3 regions of the Peribacillus sp. NPDC097198 genome follow, and region 3 is predicted to be linked to each of the others. Evidence: predicted binding sites of a transcription regulator. Region 3 holds the regulator's gene; each other region holds the start of a gene.

Region 1 (10,247 bases), on a different contig from region 3:
TATCATCGAGAAAAATCATTTTAGATTTTTCGACATAAAGGGGAACTCCATTGGTCTCCACTTTTTGATTATCCTCCTCAAGCTCGTCAACGAGCCAAAGAGCTGTCACGCCACTTACTACGCAACCACAGCCATCTGTATCATATTTCAACTGTAAATGTCCTTCTTTTCCCTGTATTTTATCGGAAAGTTTTTCGGCTGCTCTATCTGTCCATTCAATGTACATCTCATTTCCCCCTATTCGTTCCATTCCCCCATTATAAACGATAAAAGGACCCCTGTCCTTTTCCCGCACTCTTGTGCATCCATGGGGATAATCCCACCATTCTTATTCCATCAATCTTACATCCGCTATATGGGAAAGTTGAATATAATGTGGTTGCTGAAAATGGTCAATAATATGAAGTCTTTGCAAGCATTCATCATAATAATGAATGCTTCCGATTAAAAGCTGGTATCGGGTTCTGTCATAATAGGCAATCATGACCTCTCTACCTTCTTCCATCGCTTCCCCCATCACAGCATTCATTTCTTCAAACTGCTGTTCATCGAGAATGCGTCTTGCTTCATGGCTATCCTCCGCCACCCAATCCCGCAACATCTTCACATGTTCCGGTAGCATCATGGATGTCCATTTGATACGCCCCCGATCATGAATCATTCTTTTTCCTCCTCTGACGACTTTGTCAAGCCTTATGCCCGCCAAGCAATCCGCTTCTATAAACGGCCGTCCCGGCTTTCGTATACGAAACCGCGCGCAACAGTGATTTTGAACCATATTTATGTCGAATGCGGTCAACGGTATAACTCAATTCCCGCTTTTTCCACCGTGAAGCATCAAATAAAGTCAGCTGCATCTCATTATCATCCACAATATTCGAGAGTGTGACCGAAACGCTACGAACCGTTTTTTGCTTATGATAGTTTTCATGAAAAAGTTCAAGACAGACTTTATACAATTCCATTGTGATATTTGTCGGTTCCTCAATCGAACGGGAGCGATGAAACCCACCGCCAAACTCATCCTTACTATAACCAATGCTCAGACTGATCGTCCGTCCAGCCTTCCTATGGGTACGAGCCCTTCTTCCGACTTCCTCACAAATTTCTACCATAACCTGCTTGATCTCGTGTTCTTCCTTGTAATCACGGAGTAAAATCTGACTTTTACCAAAGCTGACCTGCCCCTCGATGATCGGCGCCCCGAGATCTGACAAATCGATTCCCCAGGCATGATGATAAAGCTGATTGCCCATAATCCCGAACTTCGCTTCAAGCAATTGAAGGTCATAATTGGCAAGTTGCCCGACAGTGAATATTCCCATGCCATGAAGGGTCTTTTCCACCCTCCTTCCTATCCCCCACATTTCACGAAGCGGAGAAATCGGCCAAAGCTTAGCTGGTACGTCTTCATATGTCCACTCAGCTATTCCTGTATGTTTGGCCTCGAGATCAAGAGAAAGCTTCGCCATCAGCATGTTCGGCCCAATCCCGATTGCACTTGGAATCTGTAATTCCCTTTCAATGTCATCTTTTATTTTCCTGGCAATATTCCAGGCATCCCCCCATAAAGAAGCCGCTCCATCAACTTTCAAAAAACTTTCGTCCACACTGTATACATGAATCGCTTCTTTTGGAACATAGCGGTGAAACAAGCGCGTAATCTCCGTCGAAACTCTCAAATAAGTGGCCATTTTGGGTTCAACGACTAGAATGCGTCGATCTTTCGGTATCTCAAACTTCCGGGAACCGGTTTTTATACCGAATTCCTTCTTTAGCTTTGGAGAAGCCGCAAGCACAATGCTCCCCTCCCTATTCTTATCACCCACCACTGCCAAATAACATTCGAGCGGGTCCAATCCATGCATGACCGCTGAGCAGCTAGCATAAAAACTTTTCATATCAATACACATAATTGATTGTTTCGGCATCATGCTATAATCCATTTTTTCTTCACCCTATACAGAATATATGTTCGTGTTTATATTATATCCCTCATTCTAAACGAATAAACGTTCGCATTCAATGGAAGTTTCATGACAAATTTCCACCTATTTATGGGAACTTTTTAAATACCCATAAATACCCTTTAATTTAAAAGTAATCCATTATATCCAACTAGTTTTTATAAATATAATTAGTTGGTATCTTGCCTAAAAGGGGAACCGAGTCTTTTAACCCTTTTACTATTTAAGAAAAACGATTTCGCTGATTTTCACTAAGTATTACTACTTATTTTTTGTAATGAAAATGTAATCAAAAACTGGTTTGATTGTCACAATGGTATTGTAGGATAATATTGTTAAAGAAAAATAGAGAGATAGAGAGAGGAAATGAGATACATGAAGAAATGGATTGCCTCAGCTGCTGTTGCTTCTGCATTAATGCTGACGCCACTTCAGGCGTTTGCAAATATTGGAGATCAAACCCTCAGACCCGGAATGACACATAGTGATGTCAAACAACTACAGACCCTATTAAAAACTAAAGGTTATTTCACATATACTGGTTCATCGACTACTTACTACGGAACCTATTCAACAACTGCCGTAAAAAACTTTCAAAAAGCTAAAGGATTGACTGCCGATGGGATTGCAGGAAGAAATACCTTCAATGCGCTAGGTGTTTATAATGTCAATAATACAAGCATGATTAATTATGCAAAAACATTGACAGGCTCACCATACAAATGGGCTGGCACGACACCAGCAGGATTTGACTGTTCGGGGTTCATCTATTATGTATTCCAAAAATCACAAGGAATTACCCTACCACGGACAACATCCCAGCTTTACGCGAATACCGGATTGAAAGTATCATCGCCATCAAAAGGCGATCTTGTATTCTTTGATACTTCTTCTGGAAAGACGGGTGTTTCCCATGCTGGAATCTACATTGGAAACAATCAGTTCATTCATGCTTCATCTTCTAAAGGAATTACCATCACCGATATGAATAACTCCTATTGGGCGCCAAAATACCTGGGTGCAAAAACTTTATAAAAAAACATAAGACTAAAACGAAGCAGGGCAGAATCTATTTGATTCTGCCCTGTTATTATTTTAGATATAAGATTTCTTCAGTAGAATCGTCTACGGTCACAGTAAATGATGCATCCAAGTTGGAGCGATTCATCATTTCAATATTGTATACATGCTCGGAAGGGAAATGAATGATTTCAAGAACCATGAAACGCTGACTAGGAGCTTTAGTCACATGCTCCAGTGCAGCAGTTACGGCCTTTTGCTCTTCTAGACTCTCTTCATCCTTTAAAATCCGTATCAATTCTGCATCCGCTTTCGAAGGAAATGATTCTTCGACCTCTCCACCGTACCATGGTTTAACTTTCATCCCGATTGCCAAGTCTGAATAACTGAGCTTTGCCCCATGTTCATCTTGTATATACGTATGATTTTTCACCTTGTAATACGTCCGTTTTATCAGAATCCGCTTATCATCTAAATCTGTAATGAATCCTTCTTCTCCCTTGCCAATGGACTTATGGGGTTGCTCTTCAGAGAAGGATTGACAGCTTCCCAGAATGAAAAAAAGGAATAAAAAGATAAAAGACTTTCCCATAACGAGCTTCATACAAAATCCCTCCTATAAAACAGACGAATTCACCAATGAAATGGTTACATAAGATGGAAAGATAATCCAAATAAATTCAAAAAAAGGGAATGTCAGATGACACTCCCTTAATTTCTTATTAAAATAGTAATCTTCACTTATATTTAGAAGTATCTATTTTTTAAAAAATGCTTTTTTCCCAACGGTCTCAGTGATTCTTGGAAACAAGGTATAAAACTTACTCACCATATTCATCCAGGCGGGCAGATTGACTTCCCGTTTATTAGTTAGCATGGCAGCAACGATTTTGGCTGCTACATCCTCAGGCTTAAGCATGAATTTCTTAATGCCCTTCATATATGTCCCGGATTCATCCGCTATAGTAAAAAAGTTGGTTTCGATTGGCCCAGGATTGACGGTGGTCACATGAATGTTGTCTTCCATCAATTCAAGCCGGAGAGCATTCGAATAACCAAGCACCGCGAATTTAGTGGCTGAATAAAGTGTGGACTTAGGTGTTGCAATTTTCCCTGCCTGTGACGCAATATTAATGATGTGCCCCGCTTGTTTGCGCTTCATATGTGGAAGCACAAACTTCGTACAGGCCATCAAGCCGATTACATTGACAGCAAACATCCCTTTACTCTCTTCTAAATCCGTATCAAGGACTTCTTTAAACGTGCCGTGCCCGGCATTATTGACCAACACATCCACGGTGCCGACCTGGTCGTGGATGTCAACGAAGACCCTTTCCACTTGTTCTGTATCGGAAACATCCAACTTCCATACAAAAACATCGACCCCGTATTGGCTGGTCAGGCTCTCCTTCAGAGTCTGCAATTTATCCAGGCTCCTTGCCAAAAGAACGAGTCTTGCCCCAAGTCGGGCAGATTGAATCGCAATTTCCTTTCCAATTCCTCCCGAAGCCCCGGTAATGACAATGACTTTCCCGCTTAATTTACTCAATAGATTATCCCCTTAGAAACTGTCGTCGCACTTGAATATAAAATGACACCCGATTGCATTTCCAATTCGATTTCACCCAAATCCTCCAGATAATCCAACTGACCGACCGTTTCCGAGAGTGTCAAGTCGACTTCCTGACGATAAACTTTTGGGAAGAGGCGCTGACACACTTCAAATCCCGTTAAAGGTTTTTCTTGGAGCATGCTTTTCACCTGCATGGCCCGATTATGCTGTCGCTCAAATCTATATCGAATCAAATCGGACACTTTCTCTCCATCAATTTCTCCCCCATGTCCTGAATAAACCTTAGAAATCGGAAAGTCTAATAGTTTTTGAAGGGAGGCATTGTATTGAAGCAATGGCCGTTGACGAACGCCACCCACAATCAAGGGTGGCTCCATTAATGGATTAGGCGAAATTCTTGCAAGTAAGTGGTCTCCTGCAATCATTAAGCCGTCACTCTCCCGATAAAAGGAAACATGGCTTTGCGCATGACCAGGAGTCTCGATTACTCGCCATCCTGGAAGGCCCGGAAGTTCGTCACCCTCAGCCAAATGTGCTTGCATGTTCCTTTTACTAAGGAATTGGATTTCTTCTTTGTCATGGGTCAATCTATGTTTCAATTCTTCAGCCACGCCCAATTTCCCTGCAAAGTCTAGAAAGAAAGAATTATGGGTGTCAAGGAACTCATCGCTTAGAGTCAGCCACCGCTGATTGTTTTTATGACCATACACCGGGACTTTCTTATCGAAGAAATCGAGTGCACCAGCATGGTCTGGATGATGATGCGTCAAGATTATTTGTTCAATATCAGATAGTTGCAGCCCTAATTCCCCAAGTCCAGCATTCAGTGCCTCTTTTGATTGTACGGTTTTAACCCCCGTATCAATTAAAGTTAAGGCATCTCCTTTAACTATGTAAACATTTACATCGCCCACTGCAAACGGCGTCGGCAGAGAAAGCTTTGCGATATCCCCATTCCAATTCACCATGTCTATTTCCACCTTAATATTATATTTAAATAAGCTTATATATCCGTAAAATTTGGTATTTCCTTATTTTATTAGAAAACTGTGTATGTAATCACTATTTTACATATAATCCTGAACATTGTCATTATTTTCACATAATTAACGACTATATTTTAAGGCTCAGCATATATTACTATTGACAGAGTACTCATGCATCCTTCATAATCACAAGTAATTAAAGACGGCACGGCTATGATTGAGGCCAAGTAAATAATGGATGGCGTAAAGAGAGTGAAGTTCTTAAATGTGCTGAAAAGCTTCACCGTCCTCTCTATTATTGAACCTACCTTATGAGCCTTCAGTAAAACTGACGTTCATCCCACGTTAGCGGATTCAAGTGCAACTTCCTTTTTATTTTGTAGGAGTTGAACAAAGGTGGTACCACGGAAGCCAGACCTTTCGTCCTTTATTGGATGAGGGGTCTTTTTTATTTTATTTGGGAAAACTGACCGTTACTAGTATGCATTAAAGGAGTGAGTGAAATGAAAAAAATAGCTTTTATCGGGGCTGGATCAATGGCCGAAGCAATCATTTCCGGTTTGGTCACTCAGCAAGTAATAAACCCGGCTGACATTTTTGTGACCAACAAGAAAAATGATGAACGATTCACTTATCTAACAGAACAATATGGGGTTACCCCAACACGGTCTCTTCCGCAACTACTAGAGAATGCGAACATAGTAGTACTTGCAGTAAAGCCAAAAGATATTTTAACCACGATGCAATCCATAAAGGAATACATCCAGGAAGATATGCTGTTCATTTCCGTTGTGGCAGGGGTCCATACGGCAAGTCTTGAAGGGATTGCAGCCAAACCGGTCGCCATCGTAAGAGCTATGCCTAATACATCGGCAGCCGTTGGAAAGTCAGCCACTGCCCTATCGGCCAATGCACATACAAATGAATCGCAATTGCAGACGGCCATCACACTTTTCGAAACGGTGGGCTCGGTTGCCATTGTCGAAGAAACACAGCTTGATGCCGTAACGGGCTTATCCGGAAGTGGTCCCGCTTATATTTATTATTTGGTCGAGGCTCTGGAAAGATCCGCGGAATCCATTGGCCTTGATGCCGTAACAGCAAAGCAATTAATCCTTCAGACTTTAACCGGTGCAGCTGAGATGCTGCAGAAATCGCCAAAAACACCAGCGGTACTGCGAAAAGAAGTCACTTCACCGGGAGGGACAACGGAAGCTGGCCTGAAAGCACTTCAAGCCCATCATGTACAAGAAGCATTTATCTCCTGTGTTCAAGAAGCCACCGAACAATCCAAGCGGATGGGAAATCAAATCAGTAAAGAGCTGGCTAAATATGTAGTTCCCCAATAACAACAAGTAAACAGGCTGTTGATTCCCAACTGGGAGTTAACAGCCTATTGTGTCTAAATGGCCATGACTAAGATAATGAAGAGAAGCTGTCATCCATCCTTCAAGATTAACCCATATTTCAAATCGAATATTTCTAAAATCCCCTTCCCGCTTATCCAGCTTACTTGGCAAATACGTTTTTCCCTCCGAAATGATTGAATTACGTCGGGAAGAACACCCACTGGAAATACGACGGTACCGGTAAATAAAATCGACATGGCAGCAAAAACAGGTAGGAAATCCACTATCTTTGGCGAATCAGTACTTGTTTTGTCAACGGCAAAGGAATCGCTTCTTTTATCTAGAATTCTACAACCAAAAGGAGGGGAATCTAGATGAATACAAGTGCAGTTGCCAAGTTATTGAACGTTTCTCATAGTACCATTCAACGCTGGGTTACCCAATTGAACATGGAAGTAGAACGGAATCAGCTAGGTCATTACCAGTTTTCGGAGGAAGATATTGACTTATTGAGGAAAATCCAAGACCAGCTGAACGAGGGAGTGGTCTTACAAAAGGTGAGCATTTCAGAAAAGAAGACCAGAAAGGCCACTGTTAAACAACCTATTGAGTCGGAAAAAGGACAAGATCACCTAAACGAAAGAGTCTCCAGGCTAGAAAAAAGTCTGAAAACAAAAGCGGATGACGTTGTTTCCTATCAACTATTACAGCATAGAAGTGAAATGGAAGACATGCATAAGCTCGTCACTAAACTTGAAGCCCGTATTGAAGCATTAGAAGCGGCCACCATTCCACCAGCAGATTTTTATCTCGCTACCGAAGAAGCTGCCGCCGCTAAAAAAACAAAGAAAAAGTCCTTCATGAGAAACTTTTTTGGAACCAAAAAAGATGACAATTCTCCTTGGAGCACAGCTGATAGCGATTAAGCAGGAGGACCTTGCATTCTCTCCGAACGTCCACTGTCCTCTGCAGTCAACCCGTTCTCTTGGCCTTCCGTAAGGCGAGACTCAGTCACTCGATAGTAAACCCTTCCGATTCCGCCGAAAAAAGAGGCCTCGGTCCAAGGTCATTCACCTTGAGCGCTAGGTCTCTTTCACTTTATATCAACACCGCACGGTCATTTAGCATTTTTTCACCCTTGATACGCTGGAATTCATTCAAGAGCTTATCAACAGTCAGTGCCTGTTTTCTCGGGCCTCTTGCCTCGAAAATGATTTGGCCTTTATCCATCATGATTAAAGAATCACCAAGATCGATGGCCTGCTGCATATTGTGAGTCACCATCAATGTAGTTAACCGGTTCTTTTCAACAATTTCCTTCGTCAGGCTTGTAACAAGCTCTGCCCTGGATGGATCGAGAGCAGCTGTATGTTCATCGAGAAGCAGGATTTTCGGATCGGTGAAGGTCGCCATCAATAACGATAATGCCTGACGCTCCCCTCCCGATAATAACCCCACTTTTGCATTCATCCGATTTTCCAATCCTAAATGGAGTGTACTCAGGCTATCGTTAAAAAGCTCTTTCCGTCTTTTCGTTACCCCAAAGCCAAGACCCCTTCGATTCGTCCTGCCATACGCGATGGCCATATTTTCTTCAATGGTCATGTGCGGGGCCGTTCCGAGCATGGGGTCCTGGAAAACCCGCCCAATCATTTTCGCCCGCTTATGTTCTTCAATCGATGATACATTTTGGCCATCAATGATGACATCACCAGCATCGGGAAGGGTCTTACCGGAAATCATATTCATCAACGTGGACTTCCCAGCACCATTACTGCCAATGACCGTTACAAATTCACCCTTTGACAGCTGTAAATCCAGATTGCCAAGGGCAAGCTTTTCATCCGGAGTCCCTTCATTGAAGACCTTATAGATCTGATTTAGCTGCAGCAAATTCCTCTTCCCCCTTTGTAGGCTCGATACGGTGCAGTTGCAATTCTTTGAGTCTTTTTTTCTTACGACCTTTTTCTTTTTGTTTTTCGGAAATTTGCGGGATGACTAAGGCACCGATTACAATAAGCGCAGTGATTAATTTCACATCACCCGTATCAAGGAATTTTACACGTAGCGCCAATGTAACGACGATACGATATATGATGGCTCCCCCAATGACAGCTAGCGTGGCGCGTACAATCGTTTTTGCGCCAAATAACGCTTCCCCGATGATGACGGAGGCCAGACCGATTACGATGATCCCGATTCCCATCCCAATATCGCTAAAACCATTGTACTGGGCAACTAAAGCACCAGAGAAAGCAACTAGGGCATTCCCGATGGCAAGGCCTAATATCTTCATATTCCCTGTATGAGCCGAAAAACTCTTGACCATCGCTTCATTGTCACCAGTTGCCCGAAGCGCAAGGCCTACATCCGTTTTTAAAAAGGCGGACATCCCCAGTTGAATCATTACTACTACAATAAACATGACAATGAGAATGCCCCATGTTTTTGGCAAACTTTCACCAAGGCCAATGATTGAAAAAATCCCATTAAACATTTGATCCAAACCAGTATGAGACCATGCTTCTGAGATGTTCGTGATAATCGTCGTTTGAGAAAGCAAGGGAATGTTCGAAGCCCCCATGATCCTTAAGTTAATGGAAAAGAGCGCAATCATCATTAAAATACCGGCAAGAAGCGGATTTATCTTCCCTTTTGTATGCAGCAGCCCTGTCATCGTCCCTGCCACAAATCCGGCAAGCATGGCGCAAAACGTGGCCATAATCGGCGAGAAACCATTGACGATCATAATAGCGGCGACAGAAGCTCCTGTCACGAAGCTACCTTCGACCGTCATGTCCGGGAAATCGAGAATTCTGAATGTCAAATAGACTCCAAGTGCCATGATCGCATAGATCATTCCAGATTCAAAAGAGTTAAATATGGCTGTTGGCATTTTTATCTTCCTTCCCTGGAATAACGCAAAAGCTTATTTAACAAACTCAGCATTTGCTTTCCATTCTTCTTTTATTTCAACACCCATTTCCTTTGCAGCTGTTTCATTAATCACCAATTTTAATTTTTGAGGATATTGAACCGCGATATCACCCGGTTTTTTATCATCTTTTAATATTTCTACCGCTTTCTGGCCTGCTTCGTAGCCAATATCATAGTAACTGAAGCCATATGCTGCGAAACCGCCTGCATTCACGGAATCAAGTTCCCCGACAAATAAGGGGATATCCTGGTCATTCGCTACCGAAATCACTGATTCTAACGCTGAAACTACTGTATTATCCGTAATGATATAGAAAGCATCCGCTTTTCCAATCAACGATTCCGTTGCCTGCTTAACTTCGGCTGAAGTCGAGACGGATGCTTCCACGACTTTCAAGCCCGCTTTTTTTGCCTC
Region 2 (10,247 bases), on a different contig from region 3:
GACTGATAAATGAGCTCAAGATCAGATAATTTATCTTGTACTCCACCACCACCCGGTGACTTTTCGTCCAAATACCTCCGAATATCACCCGGCTGGATGCAGTACTGCTTGAATTCGGCAAGCATCTGCTCCATCTGGGAGACGAATCCTTGCTTGTCCGCTGATCGGCGGAACATTTTCAATTCATCTTTTTTATCCTCCATGATTTTCCGTATCAACATATTAACGCCGACACTGTCCAAATGGATTCGGCTCATGCCACCTGTCTCCTGGAGAACTCGCCATGCAAGCCGGCTAAAACTGAATACTTGCGTCCGAATCATTCCTTCGAGTCCCGGCGTCTTAATTAATTTATATTCTGATAAAAATGTCATCTGATCAGGAACCAGATAGATGATCGGATTCCCTTCAGGATTCTCCATTAGCCCGTTGCGGATTTCATCCAATACCTTCGATGTTTTACCTGTGCCCGACCTTCCAATTAAAAACCGGAGTGACATCTGTTTCCCCCCTTTTTATTTCAATATCTCTAGACCTATCATACCAGAAATACTGTCTATTTTTTGACACGATTCTTCTTCCAATTATGTCTCTTTTCCCTATAGTTTACCGCTTTCTAACGACGAAAACCAACCATACGTTCGTATTCCGTTCAAAAAAAAGCCCTTCCTATAGAGGGCTCCCACAGTCATTCACCTATAAAATCCACATTGAAATCTTGTAATGGCCAATATCTTACATCGACTTTGCCTACTACCTTATCCATTGAAATATAACCTAGGTGCCGGCTATCCTCACTTTCGAGTCGATTATCACCCATAACGAAAAGCTTGCCATCAGGAACTATGGATTTGCCCGTCAATTCTTTCAATGTAAAATCACCCGTAAAATCCTGGCCCGGGTATCCTACCTTTAAATGATCAAGGTAAGGCTCAGTCACTTTCTTACCATTTATGTATAGCCAATCATCCTCATAACGAATATCGTCTCCTTGAACACCTATTACCCGTTTTACATAATTCTCCCCGACATGCGCATGGAAAACTATAATATCAAATCGATTGATATCGCTGATTTGGTATTTCACTTTATTTACAATGAGTTTATCGCCTTCACCCAGTGTAGGTTGCATGGACTCCCCTTCTACGGCATAGCTTGAAAAGAAAAAGGTACGGATCAAGATGTAAATGATAAAGGCTAGCACGCCTGATTTTATCCAGTCGGATACTGAATGCTTTTTTGATTTTCTCAGATTCCCCAACCCCTACTAGTTGTATATTCTAAGCTATTTCCCTTCTTCTTTTTTCATGCTTTTATTTAGCCTTACTTCCAATCTTTTTCCGACAACCCAAAGGATGAAAATGATGATTCCGACAATCACGGTACGTAATGGTTTTTGAATCAATGATACAATATCGTATCCGACGAAACTGATCGTAAAGATCATCACTGCCTTTCCGCCGATTACCGCCAGCGCATATTGTAACGTGCTAACCTTCGAGAGCCCTGCAACGATATTAACGAGGGCAGATGGCGTAAAGGGGAAACAAAGCAAGAGAAACAATGGACTGAAACCATGGCTTTCCACCCAGTTCATCAATCTTTGCACCTGTTTATGTTTCTGAAGAAAACGGAAGAATCTCATCTGTCCATATCGTCTAAAAACAAAAAAGACCAGAAACGCTCCACCTACCGCCCCAATCCAAGAAAATAAAAAACCCCACCATAGGCCAAAAGCTGTAGCATTGGCCACGACAAACACAAATAAAGGTAAAAAAGGCAAAAACGCTTCTAACATCGGCAACAAAATTCCTGGAATCGGGCCGAATGAACGATATTGCTGAATAAGCCCTGATATATGTTCAAGAGTAATCCACTCAAATATAGTATCCAAATTCATGACTATCTCCCTTGGCTTGCTTTCTATTCAAGCAGCATCACATAATAAAACCGTTCTAATTTAGATATAACACTTTCTTCTTAAATTGCAAGAATAATTACCCATCTATCATCATACTTTCCCTAACTCAGGAAATCATAATCTTATTAACGAAAATTTCACGTGATTGACAAAAGCGCTTGCATATCAAATCCACTTAAGTTAGGATATTAAACAGAACATACGTTCTATAAATTATCCGACATACATAAAATAAGAGAACGTTAATTAGAAAGGGGCGGTCATGATGACCCGTATTCCAGAGGCTGACCGAAATATGATTGAAAAAGCCATCTACCTTCCCATGGTGATTACAATCTTAAACCGGGATCTCAAGGTCATCGAATCAAGTCCGTTTAAATTAAAAAGGCCCTATTCAAAACTTATTGAGCGTGCTCTAAAGTCAGTCCAGGAGGATCTCGTCGAGGTTCGTCGCTATTTGCGCAAGGGGAATATCAAGGTAAGCAAATTAAACGGCGACGAATCATTCACGATGTATTGCTTTTTATATAAAGGGTATGAAGAGCATCATAACTATTTCAATCCCCGCCTTCGTAATAAAACGGAAGAGATTCTGTGTTATTACTTTTTTGAAAGGGTGCATAAACCTGAAAAAATTTAACACCCCTGCTTTTTTCGGTGAACAAATAAAAAGCCAACAAAAGCTGTTGACTTCCTCTTATAACTTATCGGTAAATTGATTGAGCTCATCAGACATCTTTTTGATTTCTTCTACAAAAGTTGAAATTTCCTGAATGGAAGCAGCCTGCTCTTGACCCACGGAAGCTATTCGATTAATCGAGGTCCCCATCAGTTTGGTCACTTCTTCGATTTGCACAAGTTTTTCACGAATCAATTCCGTGGATGCGACAGTTTCTTTAGAAAACTTCCTGATTTCCTTAGCCACCACTTCAAACCCTTTGCCTTTTTCACCAGCTCGCGCGGCCTCTATGGCGGCATTTAATCCCAATAAATTGGTTTGGGTCGCCACCCTTTTAATCATTGACAAGATCTCATCCGTATTTTTAACGTCCTCTTCGGCTTTTTCGGAAGATGTAAGAAGTTGGTTGGAAACATCCGCTAAGGTATAGGATCCCTTTGCAATATCCGTAATCCGCTCATTGGCCTGGCTCAGCGATACAGAAATTTGATCCGCAATCGTTCTTAATTCACTTTGCCTGCGTAACTGGATAGCTATGCCACCGATGACTTGATTATTTTTATCATGTAGGGGCACGGCCGTTCCAGTAAACTCGAACCCATAAAAATCAGCTGGTACATCAGCCCTTAATGGTTTATCCTCACTCAATGCCACGGCGAGGGGTTCTTCTGGATTTAACGACTGCCCTTTTTGGATATGCATATTTATACTTTCACCTGGAAAATAAGCAATGAATTTCTCTAAATCACATATGGCAATCGACAAATCAGAAGGCACAGCAGCTTTAATTATAGGTACCATATTTACTAAACTTTCTAGCGATTCGACTTTTCCGTACATTCTGTTATACATTGCTGTAACACTCCATCCTTATTCTAAGGCTAAATATTACCAAAGATTCCCCCTTTAGTAAATATTTTTTCACCCCCTATTCTTTATCATGAATCGAAGGAGGTCCTCCTCCCCTTTGAAAATAACCTAAATAAAGACATTGCCTCCACTAGAGAAACAACGCCTTTTCCTGAACACACTGATTATTTTAGCAATGGATATTTCGATGTCATTTCCGAAGTTTTAAGACCATCCGTTTCGGTAAATAAGTAAAAGGATTTCCTTTTCGTTTCCTCGATCCTTTGAATCAATTTGGATTTCAAAAAGGAGGTCCGGTGCAGCTGATTTTCAAATGAACTGCTTGATACATCTATGTCGAATGTTTTTCTGTTCCTGAATGTGACGGTGGTCTGCTTGGAATTGAGTCGGACAAAGGAGACTACATGTTCATGTGCTAACCAGGTGCATTGGGGGCGCAAGGGAGATGTAGTCGGAAAGAAGAAAATGGAACTGGTTGGATCGATTGCTATTGGTGCCTTATGGGTGATATTTATGAGTTGTTTTGTACCATCTTTCCTTCCCCCATAGCTGGAGCCAAAGTACTCACAGCTTTTCTTGATTATATCCAAAGGCTTGAATGGGGAAATGAACTCATCTTCCAATTCAATGATCCGGGAGTAAATTTTACTTCCATAATTAATGGGCATGACCATAAGTGTATACGGGGTGATTTCATATTCCTCGATTAATCCCTGAGTGCTTTCATTCAAATTACATCCACCTCTACCTCATTTATTTTTATGGAATATCAACTTTGCAAAAAAGGATGATGACTTCCACATGAAAGATTTATCCGAAAACGCGTTAAATTCTCCACTATAATAGCATAAATAATACAGGTTACATTTAAGTTCACAAAAAATTAAGAATTATTTAACCAGCCATGTGACCTCGTCATTTTAACGACACATTTATATTTTTTTCTAATTATTTTAAATTTTCTGTTGATTTTACATCCTCAAATCCATATACTAATAAAAAGGGTCAGGGGTGGTTACTTTGAAAAATGATAAATCATATTCAGAGTCAGTGAAGTCTTTATCCATGAGTGAAGTTAAAAATGATGCTGCCGTTCAGGAAATGTTAATCGATATGATTATAATGGAATCCATTCTCACTACTAAAAAAAATATCCTGGCAAAAGAAATCGATCATGCTCTAGATACTAAAGACAAACCTCTATTCCTAAAACTGAGTAATGAAATGAATACTCTATTGAAACAATTTGGAAATTAAGCAGCCATGTGAAATATAAAGTCAAAAAAGCCTCCCTTATATGGGGGGCTTTTATCCGTTTATCATTCTTTATGAAACATTCCCATGACTTCAGTCGTTTCCGTGATATTAACGAAGGCATCCGGATCCACTTCTTTGATCATCGCCTTCACATCGGTTAACTGATAGCGTGTAATGACCGTCATCATCACTTTGCTCTGCTCACCCGAATAGGCACCTTGCCCGTCCATGACCGTAATGCCACGGTATAAATTAGTAAGTAGCCGATCCTTCATCTCATCACCTTTTTTTGTGACGATCATTAACGTCAATTTAATATGATTGGAATGGATCGTATCGATCACTTTGCCTGCCGCGTAAATCGAAATCAATGTGTATAATGCCGCATCCCATCCAAACTTGAATCCAGAAGCAATCACCACAACCGCATTCATCCCTGATAGCAATGTCCCAAGCGGGAAGTCCCTCTTCTTAGCCAGGAGCATGGCAATGATATCAAATCCTCCCGATGACCCTGAAGCACGAAAGATAATGCCGATGCCAACGCCCGAAATGACTCCCCCGAACAAAGAAGATAATATCGGCTCCGTCGAAACGCCATGAATCGGTATAACATACAAACTCACCGATATCACGACAACTGATAATATCGTATAAGTGATAAAACGTCTCCCCAACTTTAAATAGCCCACAATGAGTAGCGGAAGGTTCAATATAAAATTCAATACCCCTGTATTGATTGGGGTGATGATTCCTAACATGATCGCAATTCCACTGAGTCCGCTGCTCAAAATTAAATGGGGAATCAAGAATAAATTATAGGCTAAGGCAACAAGCACTGATCCTAACGTGATTAAAATTATATTATACATAGCTGGTCTCCTTAAAAACGCACTGGGAATTTTCATTTATTATAGTAGAGAACGGTAAATTTATAAAATGATAGTTTTTTCTGAAAATAAACTCAGAATTTTCCTTTTTCCTGAAGTTAGGCAAGAAAAAAAGCCAGCCTGTTAAGCTAGCTTTCAATCACCCGTTGTTTCCTCATTTTCTATCGTAGATATTCTTTCAAGCATCGTGGGATGTGAATAACGAAGCCATTTTACCAGGAGCGGAGGGTTCACCTGGCTAAGCCCTGACCTCGTAAGTTCCTGGAATGAAGTGATGGCAGCCTCATGGTCTTCTGTCATTTCAATCGCATACCGGTCCGCTCTCGTTTCCTGGTAACGGGATACATAGTTCGATAGCGGGCTGGAAACAAACAGCAGTACAGAGATAATCAAGAGAAAAAGAGGCAATGAAGCGATTCGATCAACGGATCGTACCTTAAGTAAATGGCCCCATCGCCTTATGACGTAGTTCATGATTTTTGCTGTCAGCCATAGCCCCACCAATGTCATGCCGATATATCCTGCTATCCCGATATAAATATGCTTCTCCACATAATGAGCCATTTCATGTGCCATAATGAACAAGATTTCATCTTCGTCCAGCCTGTTTAATGTGGTATCCCAAAGAACGATCCTGGAGTTCGAACCTATTCCCGTTACATAGGCGTTGAGAGCATTTGTTTTTTCTGCCATATTCACTTCGTATACATGTTCTGCGGGAATATCTGCTCTCTTTGCAAGTGCTAAGATTTCAGTTTCCAACTCTTTATTTTTCAGTGGATAAAAATCATTATACAAAGGGTCGATTAATACCGGTTGGACAAACATGAGAAATAAGGTAAAGGGAATGGATAGTAACCAGGCATAAAGCCACCATTTCTTTGCACTTTTTTTCATCAGCCAATATAGCACGGAAACGATGATGAACATCGTACCGAAATTTACCCAAAAATCGATGATATCGTCTTTCATCCATGAAGAAAAACTCTGAGTGCTTATATGATACCGTCTACTCATCTGATAGCCCATGAAGCTGATTGGAAACAACGCTACATAGGAAACCAATGAGAGCCAAAATAGATATATGGTCGTTTGAATTCCTTTTCGTTTAGAAATCGTGGTAGCCGATTTTTCAAAACCCCTTGAAAGTCCAAATAAAAGTATGAAAAAATACATTAGCCATTCATAGGGAGTCGCAACAAAAAAGATGAAGTTTCGCAGCCCGGAATACTCCTCACTAAGTTGAAGCTCCCTGGCGCTTAGAAATTCTGCAGGATCGGCCGCCGTACCGCGCAATGCCTGAGGGATTGCCGTATCTGCACCATAGAATATATACCAAAACATAACGGCCACAAAAAGGATATATATAAGAATTGCTCTTCCAGCCCATTTCCTTACCATGAAGCCCCTCCTTTAAAACAATCGTGCCTTTTTTATAGTTTAATCCAAAATGGACAGGTTAGAACCGTATTTCCAATCCCTTTGATAAATAATTGTCCATAAATGTTCATGATTACACCCAATTTCATTCCTTCTATAGGAATTTCATCCTGTATAGTGAAGATAGAATATCAGACTTGAGGTGGAAGATACGATGAAAAAGATTTATATTATTTTCACTACATTATTGGTCATTGGAATTGGATCGGGCATCTACTATTTTACAGAGTACCGCCAGGCAAAAATGGCGTTTCCCGAAGAAATTACGATGAATACCCATGACGGGGGTACATACAGCTTCTCCAATTTAAAGCCCAAAGTTCGCCTATTAGAATTCATATACCTTGATTGTCCAGATTTATGTCCAAACACCACCTATCAAATGCAAAAAATTCGGGATGAACTTGTGAAGCAGGATATTTTTGGGAAGGAAGTGGAGTTTTTGACCGTTACGTTTAATCCGGAAATGGATACCATAGATAAAATGAAATCATATGCCCAAGCGTTTGAAATGAACAAAACGGAAGGGTGGGAGTTCTTACGGGGTACACCCGAGGATACGAAAAAACTCACGGATCAATTCGATTTTCTATTTCGGGATTCGGGGACCGGGGAATTCGTTCATAGTACGGCCACTTATTTACTAGATACTGATAATCGTGTTGTTGAAGTTTTCGGCATGGGGGAATATGATTTTGGTAAAGATGAGGTATATCAAGCCATTATGAAGGAAGTCGAATAAGAACCGAAGATGAAAATGCCCATGACTTCGAACACTTGAATTCATCATAAACTTACATTCTGTAATAGAAAAAGCTATCATCCGTCGATACTTAGGATGATAGCTTTTTCCTTTCCTCTTCATCAATGAGTGTGTCTAATTTAATGATGCTTTCTTTTGCACGCAGGAAATCAATTTTTCGGTAATGGTGTTTTCCGCCTTCTTCTTCATCTTTCTCATCGGCCCATTTGACGACCTGCTGAAGTGGCGTTCGAGTTATATCATTTGAAGGTAAAAACGAATCGGTGTGAAATAGGATCGCGAGGGAAATGGTTTTGGCTTTAATCGGGTTTTCTCCAAGCCGGATTAACAACTTATGGGCTCTCTCAGCCCCTTTGATTGGATGGATGTCGTTCTGTTTATACAGGTCATAGTCCCATTTTCCATTGCTGTACCATGTGAAGTGGCCCATATCATGCAGAAGTCCGGCCTTTGCAGCGATATCAGGATCTACATTGTATTCCTTTGCCATATGAAATGCATGATAGGATACGGCTATTGCATGGGCCATCCCTGAACGGTTCAGGTATTTTTGAGCAATGGGGTGGGTGAATATATCTAAAAGTTTTACATCTCTCATTCTTCCTCTTCTCCTTTCATCTAGGGAAATTTTTAATAACCATAATATCTCTTTTGAAAAAAATAAGCAAGATAAAGGCTCAGTTCATATAATTTATGCATTTACTAGTCAAATCGGCTGTACAAAAAAGAAGACAATAGCACATAAGGCCATTGTCTCCTATCTAATTAGGTATCATTCACACTTGGGTTACATGGGTTTTTAAGCTACGACGCAAGATCTTGCCTGTCGTATTTTTTGGGAGCTCGTCTATAAACTCGATTTTGGCCGGAACTTTATACTTGGCTAAATGCTCTAAACAATAAGCAAGTAATTCTTCCTCACTCAACGCGTCATTTTTCTTCACTACAAAGCATTGGACGACTTCGCCCTGATTCGGATCTGGAACGCCTATCGCTGCCGCTTCCACGACTTCGGGATGGGCATACAGAACCTCCTCTACCTCGCGCGGGTAAACATTGTACCCGCCCACAATAATGAGTTCCTTTTTACGGTCCACAATGAAAAAGTAGCCTTCTTCATCCATACGGGCTAAGTCTCCGGTATAAAGCCAGCCATCTTTTAAAACGGCAGCCGATTCTTCAGGCATTTTATAATACCCCTTCATTACGTTCGGCCCTCTGACAATTAACTCGCCAACTTCATTGACCCCTACTTCTTCTCCTAATTCATTCACGACTTTATTTTCGACATTGACTATATTGGTTCCAATCGAGCCTGCTTTCCTTGGGCGATCCAAGGGGTTGAAGCAGGTTACGGGAGAAGCTTCGGATAAACCATACCCTTCTGAGATATTCACATTGAATTTTTTCTCGAAGGATTCAAGAAGGGATACAGGCAAAGCCGAGCCTCCCGAAATGCAAAAACGTAATGATTCAAGTTCTTCAGCCGTACCATCAGGATATTGAAGCAGGAAATTATACATGGTAGGAACACCAGCAAAGACCGTCGCCTCATATTTTTTGATTAGCCTGAAAATTTCCTTCGGACTGAATTGTGGAACGATTAACAGTGTGCCCCCGCTTAATAATGGGGCATTCACGACGACAGTCAGGCTGAATACATGAAACATGGGCAACGTTGTCACCACACGGTCATCTTCCGTAATGTTTAAGTACTCACCCGTATCGTGTGCATTCGAGTAGATGTTCTTATGGGATAGCATGGCGCCTTTTGGTTTTCCAGTAGTCCCCGACGTGTATAGAATAATGGCTGTGTCTTCCGGATCTAAATCGGGTCCTTTGAACTGGACATCCCCTGATGCTATCATCTGTGTAAACGATTTCATTTTAGGGTAAATGCTAAGTTTACTCATCTCCCCATTATCTGGTTGCGTTTCACAAATGACGTAATTCTCAACACTTGAAAGAATCGGATTCAACTTCTCCAATAATGGTGAAAGCTTGTCTAAAGCCACCACTACCTTGACATCACCGTTATTCAATATATACCCGATTTCATCTGGCGAATAGATTGGATTAACAGGTATGACAGTGGCCCCTGTTCGTAGTGCGCCATACATCGAAATAATGAAATGTGGAGAATTGCCGAGAAGCAAGGCAATATTATCACCTTTTGAGACACCAAGCTTATGTAGTTCGTCTGCAAACTTTGATACGGCCGCATCCAGTTCTCTATATGAAGTGGATTGATCCATAAAGTAATAAGCTGGCTTATCAGCCTTTATTAAAGCTGTTTGATGAAGCTGTTCAGATAAATTCATCGTTCTCCCTCCCCCTGTGTACATAGCATGAATGAGCAGTCATTCATTTTTAACGCAAACTAAATACATTTTTATTATAGTAAAAGAAAGAACCAACATCAACAAT
Region 3 (10,247 bases):
ATTAATAATCCTTCAAGTAATAAGGTGGAAGACAGACCTAATATTCTAGGGCGGTTATTTAATTACCATGACATTATGTATATCCAACTATTAGATACAGATGAAAAGCCCCTAAAAAATATTTATGTACCTTGGTACGAAGAGGATCAAGATGATAATCGCTATATGAAGATACATAAAGAAGAAGGATCATTTACAATTGAAATTAAACCAGAATAGTTATGTAAGCAATTTGTTCTAGATACTATACAATAAGTAATGATTTATGTGCATATATTACTTATTGTATACATCATAATGAATAAATTACATATTATATCCGAAAAAACCGTTTTTTTAACGGGAGGTGCAAAGGGTGAACAAGCATAAAGCCCGAGAGACAAGGATTGTATACAGTTCGGCAATTTTCTATTGGTTATCATCTGAAAGCTGGTGTTAATTTCACTGATATTAAATATTACTTTCTTCCATATAAGAGTCCCCAAAACAAGCCTTTGTTCTTTCAACTATGCTAATCAATATTCGTTGAATTACCCACAGACTGCAGCTAATAATTTTTGAATATCATAAATACTTTTATCTTTTTTTAATTGTTTCGATACAGCTGGTGTTTGTGCACCTGAAATCCATATTTTTAATTCTGCGTCTAAATCAAAGTGTCCAGCAGTTTCTACGCTGAAATGGGAAATGCTTTTAAAAGGTATGGAATGGTATTCTACCTTTTTGCCAGTAATTCCTTGCTTATCCACTAATATAAGGCGTTTGTCTGTAAATACAATCAAATCTCTTATTAATTTAAACGCAGCATCTACATCCTCACCATTCGCTAGAATCTGTTCTAGTTCTTTTATTGCTTCATCTTTACTTATCGTTGAAGCATTACCGATTAATCCATCTAAGAATCCCATGCTATTTCCTCCTTAAAACTTGGTTTTACTCTAAAAATCCGTGTTTAATTTTTGACTTATATTTAAAATAGGTAAAAAAACCTAAATAAATAGTAGCACTATTGAATTAGTATTGTAAGCGGGCAATTTTGGTCATTTTATCTTTAATTGGCAGTGTTGTTGAGGGGAACCGTATAACTTCCTTTATTCTTGTATTACTTTGATTATAAATACAAATGATCTATTTTTGACTAGTAATGACTCATTCAGTGGTTTCATTTATATTATCCTGACCAATATAAAAATTAGTGTATTCGTTTAGTACAAGTTACCACCTTACTTCATAAGCTACACTGTAAGTACTAAAACTAACTAAAGGTGGGATTTTATAATGAGTTGTAATTGTAGGAAGTGCCGTGAACAAAGGGAAGAAGTGATTACTAGCCCAACTGAAACGGTTGTTAATACCAGAGTGAATCGACGGGTAGTGAAGCATATACACCCTACTGAAGTTATCAATGTAAATAGAACCATTGTTAGAAATGAACATTATTATCCTGTAAGGGAACGGGAAGTATATGAAACAGTGGAAGAAAATTTAGACTGCGGAAGCAATGTTAATAACTCTAATCGTTGCAGACCGTTTTGGAATAGATAATTAACATGTAGGGCACTCATCAGACATGAGTGCCTTTTCTTTTTAAGAAGTAGTCAGTTTCAAAGAGTAGAACATACTTTTATGTAATAATCATTTGAATTTAAAAGAATATATGCTGTACTGTCATTCTAATAAGGGCCATCCCTGTATTATGCAGTTCTTTAGTCGTGTATCACTGCTTTGAGGGTAATCAAATGACATATGTACAAGCATTTATAGGGGACATACATAGAATTAATAGGAGGTGATAATTATGGTGAAAATATATATTGATCCAGGTCATGGGGGGAAGATTCAGGCACCATAGGTAATGGATTGAAAGAAAAAGATCTTACATTAAAAATTGCTAAAAAAATCAGGGAGTTTCTTGCACGGTATAAGAATGTATCGACAAAGATGAGTCGTACAGGAGATACGTATCCGTCCTTATCGGCACGGACAAACGAAGCAAATGCTTGGGGAGCTGATTTCTTTTTGTCCGTCCATATTAATGCCGGTGGTGGACAAGGATATGAAGATTATATTTATACATCCACTAATCAGGTTACTAAAAAGTACCAGGATAATATCCACGCTGAAATTCTGAAACTTGTGGATTTGAAAGATCGTGGGCAAAGAACGGGAAATTTACATGTGCTTCGGGAATCCACTATGCCTGCTTTATTGACTGAAAATGGCTTCATCGATAATGTTTCTGATGCCTCTAAGTTGAAAAAGAGTGCTTTTATTGAAAATTTGGCTCAAGGACATATCAATGGAATCGTTAAATCATTCAATTTGAAAAGGGAAAGAGGAGGTACCAAGTAACACTCACACGATTGTAAAGGGTGATACTCTTTATAGCATTGCCATAAAATATGGAACAAGTGTGTCTAAACTTTTAGCTTTGAACCCTAAGGTTAAACCCAATTACCTTGAAATCGGTCAAAAACTGCGAGTGAAATGATAGCTCTGGATGGTGAATGAAACATTATCAAGTACTTCGAGATACCACACTACACACCATATCTAATCCCATCTCTTATTGAGATTAAAGAAGTTGATTAAGTGAATTGTAGAAATGGCTGTCATATATGTAGATAATCTGAAAATATCGTTGGTGAAATCAAAAAGGTGCCGAAATGTTTTATCATGGGTAATCCCATTTATTGAGAATGGTTGTTTTATGCTTATTATTCGCTTTTTATTCCAATAAATATAATGGTCACTCCTATAAAGATGCATGAAACTTTAAAGAGGGAAAGCTTTTCGGTCATCCCGAATAAACCAACAGCTGTTGTACTAATAAGTATTATAGGTCCAACGAGTGCGAGGGAACTATTCACAACCAATGCTTTTTCGATATCATTAAGTCTTAACATGAGTATAGCTGCGAATATTTCTATACTTCCCGAAAGCAAACGAAGTAAACCCATTATAAGAACGGCTTTTTCAAAAGCTATAAACATGATTTTCCCCTCCGAACTTTTGTGCACGTTTATCTTATGAATCTATTTTAAAAAATAGGACAACTTTATCCTATCCCGGTGGTCGTTCCATTTGAAAATACCCATCGTTATGGACTTTATGAAGGGGGTCAGGTGGAAGTCAGGTGACAAGATCTTTCTTGGCTAAACAGTACGATAGCCGATAGATACCAATATATATATATATATATATATATATAATAAAAGTCGGTCAGAAATTACGTGTTAAGGAGTATGTCAAGGGAGAGAAAAAGTAGGAAATCTTATGAGTGTTGTACCAAGCGCTATATCTTTCATATTGACGGTATGTCCTCAATAGCCTAGGATGTAATGGTATTCGTTTGAAGGAGGGCCCCATATGACTTATAAAACGCTATTGCTTACGCTTCTGTTCTCACAGGGGTTATTCTTCGGTGGTCTACCTATTTTTCTTCAACTCCTATTCTATTTGAACCCTTGGGTGATCATGGTTGTATGGGTTTGTATTGTAGTCTCTGTGTTGATGATCGTCTTATTGGTCAGGGGGGAAACAATAAAACTACCCCGATTGTATTGGCAGGTAGCGATAAGTGGTTATAGTTTCTCTTTGCTAGTTTTACTTTTCTTCCGACCTGAAGGACAGGAATATTCGTATAACATTATCCCGTTATCTACAATCAGCACTTATTTGACTGGTGATTCGAATTGGCTTGTTTCTTTTTATAATCTAAGTGCCAATATAGGATTATTCATTCCATTTGGATTGTACCTGCTATCCAGAAAAGGAAAAAAGATGACCGGTATTCCAAAATTTTTTATTCCCTTTTTCTCAATCTCAATCATAGAAATATGCCAGTATGTTTTTCAAAGAGGAAGTTTGGATATAGATGATCTTATTTTGAACCTTATTGGGGTATATTTGGGATATTTGTTGTATCGTTGGTTCGTGAAAGTGATAGATATTATCCCCGCAAAGCGGAGTACATAATGAAAATCCGGTAGGGTTCAGTAACATACAGTGTTGACGAAAAACAAAAAAAGCCAGCTATTCCATGATAGGAGAAGCTGGCTTTTTTTGTGTTAACGTAAGCCTTTCATAAAGCCTTGAATCTTTGGTGATATTGCCAATAGGATAAATCCTAAAATCAATGAAGTGATTCCGATAGCCCCGAAATAGACCATTTCCGTGTCCGCAGAGTAAAATCTTACAATTTGAGCATTTAATGCTTGTGCTGCTGCATTGGCTAAGAACCATAAACTCATCATTTGTGCTGAGAACGCAGATGGAGCAAGTTTAGTGGTTGCTGACATACCAACAGGTGACAAGCAAAGCTCTCCAATTACTACAAGGAAATAACTAAGTACAAGCCATAATGGGCTAACTAATGAACCGGCTCCTCCAAAATAAGAGGGAACCAAAATTACTAGGAATGATAAACCAGCAAAGAATAGGCCAATCGAAAACTTTTGGGGTATAGTTGGCTGACGTTTCCCTAATTTAACCCATAACCATGCGAATAAAGGTGCTAAAGTAATGATGAACAATGGATTTAAAGATTGGAACCATGCTGGTGAAATGTGAAAACCGGCAAATTCTAACTGTGTCCGTTTATCAGCATAATTTGCTAAAATAGTTGAGCCTTGTTCTTGAATGGCCCAAAACATAACAGCTGCTATAAATAAAGGGATATAGGCTAGTAAACGTGAACGCTCAACAGATGTTGTTTTCGGACTACGATACATCACAATAAAATACATGGTAGGAATTAGAATTCCAAGGATACCAACAAGCCCGATGAAGCTATTAAGTGTTAAGAGACCATTTGAGATAGCGATTGCACAAATGATGGCAATAATTATAATAGCTAGCCCAATCTTAGTGTAAACAGATTTCTTTTCATTAGAAGCCAAAGGATTGACAGGGGTTATTCCTGCAAGTCCCAGATTTTTTTTCTTTGTAGCCATGAAGACGATTAATCCAATAAACATACCAACGGCTGCAATGCCGAATCCAAGATGGAAATTGTAATTCATTCCAACTGTTCCGACAATAAGCGGAGCAATGAATGCACCCGTGTTTATTCCCATGTAGAATATGCTGAAACCAGAATCACGACGGTTATCGTCTTCCGCATATAGCTCTCCAACAATACTGGATACATTAGGTTTTAAAAGACCTGTACCTATAACGATTAGTATCATGGAAACGAAGAACATGGAAATGCTGCCCGGAATCGCAAGGGCAATATGACCAAGCATAATCAATATACCGCCGTAAAAAACGGATTTCGATGTTCCGAAGATCCTATCGGCTAACCATCCACCAATAATTCCGGACATATATACTAACGACCCATAGATGGATACAATGGCTAGAGATGTTTTTTCATCAAGACCTAGTCCGCCTTTAGATACCTCATAATACATATAGTATACAAGAATGGCCTTCATACCATAATAGGAGAAGCGCTCCCAAAACTCCGTGAAGAAAAGAGTGAATAGTCCTTTAGGGTTTCCGAAAAAACCTTTTTGAGGAATGCTATCCAAAATTTTCTGTTTATTTATTGATGACATACATTCTCCTCCTTTTATTATTGTATAATAACTTTTCTTAGAGCTCTTGTAAAGAATATTTAGTGTATTTTAATAATAGTTCTTAATAACCTGTGTTTATATTCCATTTTAGTAAAATGCAGGACTATCGAAATAGTATAATTAGGTAAGAAGGTATATATTAGAGCCCTTTAATCACTTTGGATTGAAAACGCACCGTTCATTTGATATATAATCCAATAAGTAAATGATTTGGGGTTTCGAATTGCAAGAACCTTCAACAAGTTATGAAAATCCAATTTTAAATGGTTGTGTAGAAAAAATGATGATGAATAAAGGTTGAAATATTAAAAAAGTATGGTAGGAAATAGTGTAAATAATTGAAAATAGGAATATTGTCATATCGACAAAAGAAGCCAAAATACTTATTCTAGTATAGAAAGCAATTTAATTGTTTTCTTTTTTACCATGTGGTGCCGCCAGATAATTGCAGTTATCTGGCGGCATTTATTATTATAACCAAATAATAATTTTCAACCATTCTTACTGGATGGTTTTCTTTGTGGTAGGGAGAACGGAAGATCAAACACTAAAGGCCACCCTTTTTAGGGCGGCCTTTTATAGTACCTATATAGGTAGAAGTATATAAGCAGCCGATAAGTTTATTGCCTGAGGAGCTTAAAGTGATTTTCATTAGTCACAAGTCTGTTCTATTAATAAAAAAATTTCATAAATTTTAGAGAAAGGAGGTGGTTATTTTTGGAGCTAATTTGGATGTTAATTGTTGGTGGAATAATTGGATGGCTGGGAAGCCTGATTTTAGGAAGGGATATGCCGGGTGGAATTATTGGAAATATCATTGCTGGATTTGTTGGAGCATGGCTTGGTACTGCAATATTAGGGCCAATCGGACCTGAAACAGAAGGGTTTTACATTGTGCCTGCGTTACTGGGTGCCATAATTGTAGTGTTCATTGTATCCATTATCATGAGAAATACAAGATGGAGGTAGAAAGCAGAGGGTACACGATTGAATAAATTTTCCAGAATCACGTGTAGATGGTTTAGAGAAAGCTGATCTATATGTGTCCATTATTGCTTGAAAATGCTGTTCAACAATACTGGACAGTTTTTTTGCGTAAAAAAATAGAGGTTTCGATTAAAGGATCGATCAGTGTTTACTCAATCCGAATGATTATCAGAGTTCCTAAAGGATACGAAAGCTGTTTTAAGTGCGGCGTAATTACCGATACTGGCGTATCCGTAAAACCATCCCATAAAAATCCCGGTAGTCAAGTTATGCCGATGGCTTATGAATATAGAAATGATTAAACCAAGACATAACGCAATAGTGGGTACGTAACTTCGGGGGATAGGAAAGAGAAACTTTATAATTTGGGTCAAAATCATGATAGTTGGGATAGCCATTACAGCATCCCAAAAATTCGTATGTATCGTCGGAAAATCCATAGTAACACCACTTTCAAAAAGAAATGTCTATTGAACTAATTTCACCGGATATAAAAGAATTATACCTTGTTATTTTGACTCGGTTTGTTATTCAATGCTCTCTAGTAAAATATTATAATATTGCTTCTGTCATATACATAGGATGTAATACATAGACTTAAAACAAATAAAAAAAGCGCAATTTGCGCGCTTTTAGTGAATTTGCCTATATAGCCCGATCACTCTTCCAAGAATGGTTACATCTCTTAGAATGATAGGTTCCATATTGGAGTTTTCTGGCTGAAGCCGTATGTAATCCGGTTCCTTAAAGAATCGTTTAACGGTGGCTTCATCATCTTCCGTCATGGCCACGACGATATCTCCGTTATTGGCATTGCTTTGTTGTTTTACAATGACATAATCTCCATCATGAATTCCCGCTTCAATCATACTTTCACCCATAATTTCAAGCATGAACACATGATCATCATGTGGAACCATACTTTCAGGAAGAGGGAAGTATTCCTCTATGTTCTCGATGGCAGTTATCGGCATACCTGCGGTTACTTTTCCGAGAAGTGGTACGTTAACTACGTTTGTTTTTGGAATGTTATTAGATTCTTCTATATTTAAAATCTCAATGGCCCTTGGTTTAGTCGGGTCGCGTCTGATTAAGCCTTTGCTTTCCAAACGAGATAAATGTCCATGTACAGTCGAACTTGATGCAAGTCCCACAGCTTCGCCAATCTCTCTAACGGAAGGTGGATAACCTTTTTGACGAACTTCATCTTTTATGAAATCAAGAATATCCTGCTGCCGTTTTGATAGTTTAGTCATATACGCACCTCTTCTCTATAATTCTTTGCTATATTATAGCATGGCTCTCCATGCTATACAAACATAAGTTCGAATTTGGTTGTTGACTGAAACAAACGTTCGTATTATAATTCAATTATCAACTAAAAACGAACGTACATTCGCTACGGAGGGATATTAATGAAGACATTTTGCAAAAATAATATCTATACGATTCTATTAGCAGGATTTGTATTTATCTTGTCTATTTTATTCTCTTTCACATTAGATAGTAATCAAAATAAGGATTTCCTTTCGATTGAAATTAACGAAGGTGATACTATATGGGAGATTTCAGAAGAATATGGTCAAACCGAATTGACAAAAAAAGAATTCATTGGTTGGATAGAAGAGTATAACGGTGTAAGGGCGGATACGATTAAGGCAGGTCAAATCATTGTCATACCAGTTGAAAGTGAAAAAGTAGTCCAAAGTTTGGCTAGTAAGCAGTAAAGGTAGGTTCATATGAAAGCAGTCATCTATTGTCGGGTAAGTACAGAAAAAGAAACACAGGAAACCTCGCTAGCTAGGCAGGAAGAGGAATTAGTAAAGTTAGCAGAACATAATGACATGGAAGTCGTTTCAATAATAAGAGAGCAGGCAAGTGGTTACGAACTGAACCGTGACGGGATATTTGACATGCTTGATCTTTTTAAGACAAAAGAAGCGGATGTTCTCCTGATACAAGATGAAACTAGGTTGGGAAGAGGAAATGCTAAAATTGCCTTGTTTCATGTTGTACTTAAAGAAGGAGTGAAGATTTTCACACTTTCTCATGATGGTGAATTAGAGTTATCGGACTCTGATGCCATGGTTATCCAAATTGTTGGTATTGTAGAAGAATATCAACGCAAACTACATAACCTGAAAATTAAACGTGGTATGCTTAGGGCCGTTGAAAATGGCTACCGCCCCCAGAAAAACCTGAAGAACCAAAGAAACTCCACTGGCAGGGATCGTAAAGAAGTACCCATAGAAGAAATTGTGAAACTGCGTTCGAATGGATTAACTTTTGCCGAGATTGCGGCAACACTGAGAGGCTTTGGCTATGACGTGTCAAAAGCAACGGTACACCGCAGATTCTTGGAATACCAGCAGGGTATACCGGAGAATCAATCATAGAACTTGTAATTTCACTTTTTTTTTAATACCATGTCAATATCCGTATATATAAAGGAGAAAAATTATGCTATCAAAAGAAAAAATGGCACGTATCAATGAACTTTCTAAAAAAGCAAAAGGAGAGGGCTTAACTGTAGAAGAGGCGAAAGAGCAAACTTCCTTACGAAGTGAGTATTTGGAGACATTTAGACGTTCGATGGCTGATACGCTGGAAAATGTTAAAGTTATCGATCCAGAAGGTAATGATGTCACGCCTCAAAAAATAAAAAATATTAAAGAAAAAAAAGGTTTACATTAACCAATAAGGACTGATGATGGCCCCATCATTAGGATTACTCATGAGGAATGTAAAGTGAAAAAAGAGAATGCATCGATGTATGTATTCTCTTTTTTGGTTTAACCTAACCTTGGTGAATCCTTAATTAGTAGAAAATTGAATTAGCTGTGCAAGAAATGGTTATTTTAGTTGTGATATTAAGTTAGTCAATATAATATAAAGAGGTACACTACAGGAAAGGATGTTTTACACATGTTAGATAAATTAGATGCACTTTCTATTAATACAATTCGTACATTATCGATCGATGCAATTGAAAAGGCTAATTCAGGTCATCCAGGCATGCCTATGGGTGCAGCTCCCATGGCATATAAGCTGTGGACTGATTATATGAATCATAACCCGAAAAATCCTGATTGGTTTAATAGAGACCGTTTTGTTTTATCGGCAGGACATGGTTCCATGCTATTATACAGTCTCCTGCATTTATCAGGTTACGGCTTGACAATGGATGACTTAAAGGGTTTCCGTCAATGGGGAAGTAAAACTCCTGGGCATCCTGAATACGGACATACTGCTGGAGTAGATGCCACTACTGGACCACTTGGCCAAGGGATTGCAATGGCTGTAGGTATGGCAATGGCAGAACGTCACTTGGCTGAAAGCTACAATCGTGATTCTTATAATGTGGTTGATCATTATACATATAGTATTTGTGGGGATGGAGACTTAATGGAAGGCGTTTCAGCTGAAGCTGCTTCTTTAGCAGGCCATCTTCAACTAGGAAGACTTGTCGTTTTATATGATTCAAACGATATTTCTCTTGACGGAGATCTTAGCCAATCATTCAGTGAAAGTGTAGCAGACCGTTTTAAATCATACGGCTGGCAGTATCTGAGAGTGGAAGACGGCAACGATTTACAACAAATCGCAAAAGCCATTGAAGAAGCAAAGACTGATGAAGCTCGTCCAACCTTAATCGAAGTGAAGACAGTGATCGGT

Evidence for each region. The regulator LexA, encoded in region 3, represses DNA repair genes until DNA is damaged. The targets are predictions, from matches to a motif close to CGAACATATGTTCG.
Region 1: ACIQXQ_RS08295 (Y-family DNA polymerase) is a predicted target of LexA. The motif match lies at 2,006-2,019, and genes of this name have one in related genera.
Region 2: ACIQXQ_RS04510 (YhjD family protein) is a predicted target of LexA. The motif match lies at 2,116-2,129, and genes of this name have one in related genera.

What each region holds. Positions count from the first base shown of each region.
Region 1 is NZ_JBIWDO010000004.1:106,941-117,187, reverse strand. It holds gene ACIQXQ_RS08305 (iron-sulfur cluster biosynthesis family protein) at 1-226, opposite strand, end outside; gene ACIQXQ_RS08300 (YolD-like family protein) at 329-661, opposite strand; gene ACIQXQ_RS08295 (Y-family DNA polymerase) at 687-1,946, opposite strand; gene ACIQXQ_RS08290 (NlpC/P60 family protein) at 2,343-3,002, shown strand; gene ACIQXQ_RS08285 (DUF3221 domain-containing protein) at 3,058-3,591, opposite strand; gene ACIQXQ_RS08280 (SDR family NAD(P)-dependent oxidoreductase) at 3,745-4,536, opposite strand; gene ACIQXQ_RS08275 (MBL fold metallo-hydrolase) at 4,533-5,528, opposite strand; gene proC (pyrroline-5-carboxylate reductase) at 6,050-6,895, shown strand; gene ACIQXQ_RS08265 (MerR family transcriptional regulator) at 7,270-7,821, shown strand; gene ACIQXQ_RS08260 (ABC transporter ATP-binding protein) at 7,994-8,788, opposite strand; gene ACIQXQ_RS08255 (ABC transporter permease) at 8,763-9,791, opposite strand; gene ACIQXQ_RS08250 (ABC transporter substrate-binding protein) at 9,825-10,247, opposite strand, start outside.
Region 2 is NZ_JBIWDO010000002.1:286,621-296,867, reverse strand. It holds gene addB (helicase-exonuclease AddAB subunit AddB) at 1-500, opposite strand, end outside; gene lepB (signal peptidase I) at 689-1,252, opposite strand; gene ACIQXQ_RS04515 (TVP38/TMEM64 family protein) at 1,286-1,900, opposite strand; gene ACIQXQ_RS04510 (YhjD family protein) at 2,187-2,561, shown strand; gene ACIQXQ_RS04505 (methyl-accepting chemotaxis protein) at 2,619-3,452, opposite strand; gene ACIQXQ_RS04500 (competence protein ComK) at 3,635-4,201, opposite strand; gene ACIQXQ_RS04495 (IDEAL domain-containing protein) at 4,536-4,727, shown strand; gene ACIQXQ_RS04490 (YitT family protein) at 4,790-5,599, opposite strand; gene ACIQXQ_RS04485 (M48 family metallopeptidase) at 5,753-7,018, opposite strand; gene ACIQXQ_RS04480 (SCO family protein) at 7,212-7,799, shown strand; gene ACIQXQ_RS04475 (HD domain-containing protein) at 7,891-8,418, opposite strand; gene ACIQXQ_RS04470 (fatty acid--CoA ligase family protein) at 8,597-10,141, opposite strand.
Region 3 is NZ_JBIWDO010000003.1:389,354-399,600, forward strand. It holds gene ACIQXQ_RS07330 (hypothetical protein) at 1-219, shown strand, start outside; gene ACIQXQ_RS07335 (PH domain-containing protein) at 531-908, opposite strand; gene ACIQXQ_RS07340 (CotD family spore coat protein) at 1,279-1,545, shown strand; partial or broken gene ACIQXQ_RS07345 (N-acetylmuramoyl-L-alanine amidase) at 1,799-2,491, shown strand; gene ACIQXQ_RS07350 (YqhV family protein) at 2,718-2,993, opposite strand; gene ACIQXQ_RS07355 (VanZ family protein) at 3,370-3,978, shown strand; gene ACIQXQ_RS07360 (peptide MFS transporter) at 4,071-5,564, opposite strand; gene ACIQXQ_RS07365 (GlsB/YeaQ/YmgE family stress response membrane protein) at 6,318-6,554, shown strand; gene ACIQXQ_RS07370 (hypothetical protein) at 6,725-7,012, opposite strand; gene lexA (transcriptional repressor LexA) at 7,205-7,828, opposite strand; gene yneA (cell division suppressor protein YneA) at 7,988-8,299, shown strand; gene ACIQXQ_RS07385 (YneB family resolvase-like protein) at 8,312-8,968, shown strand; gene ACIQXQ_RS07390 (DUF896 domain-containing protein) at 9,033-9,266, shown strand; gene tkt (transketolase) at 9,498-10,247, shown strand, end outside.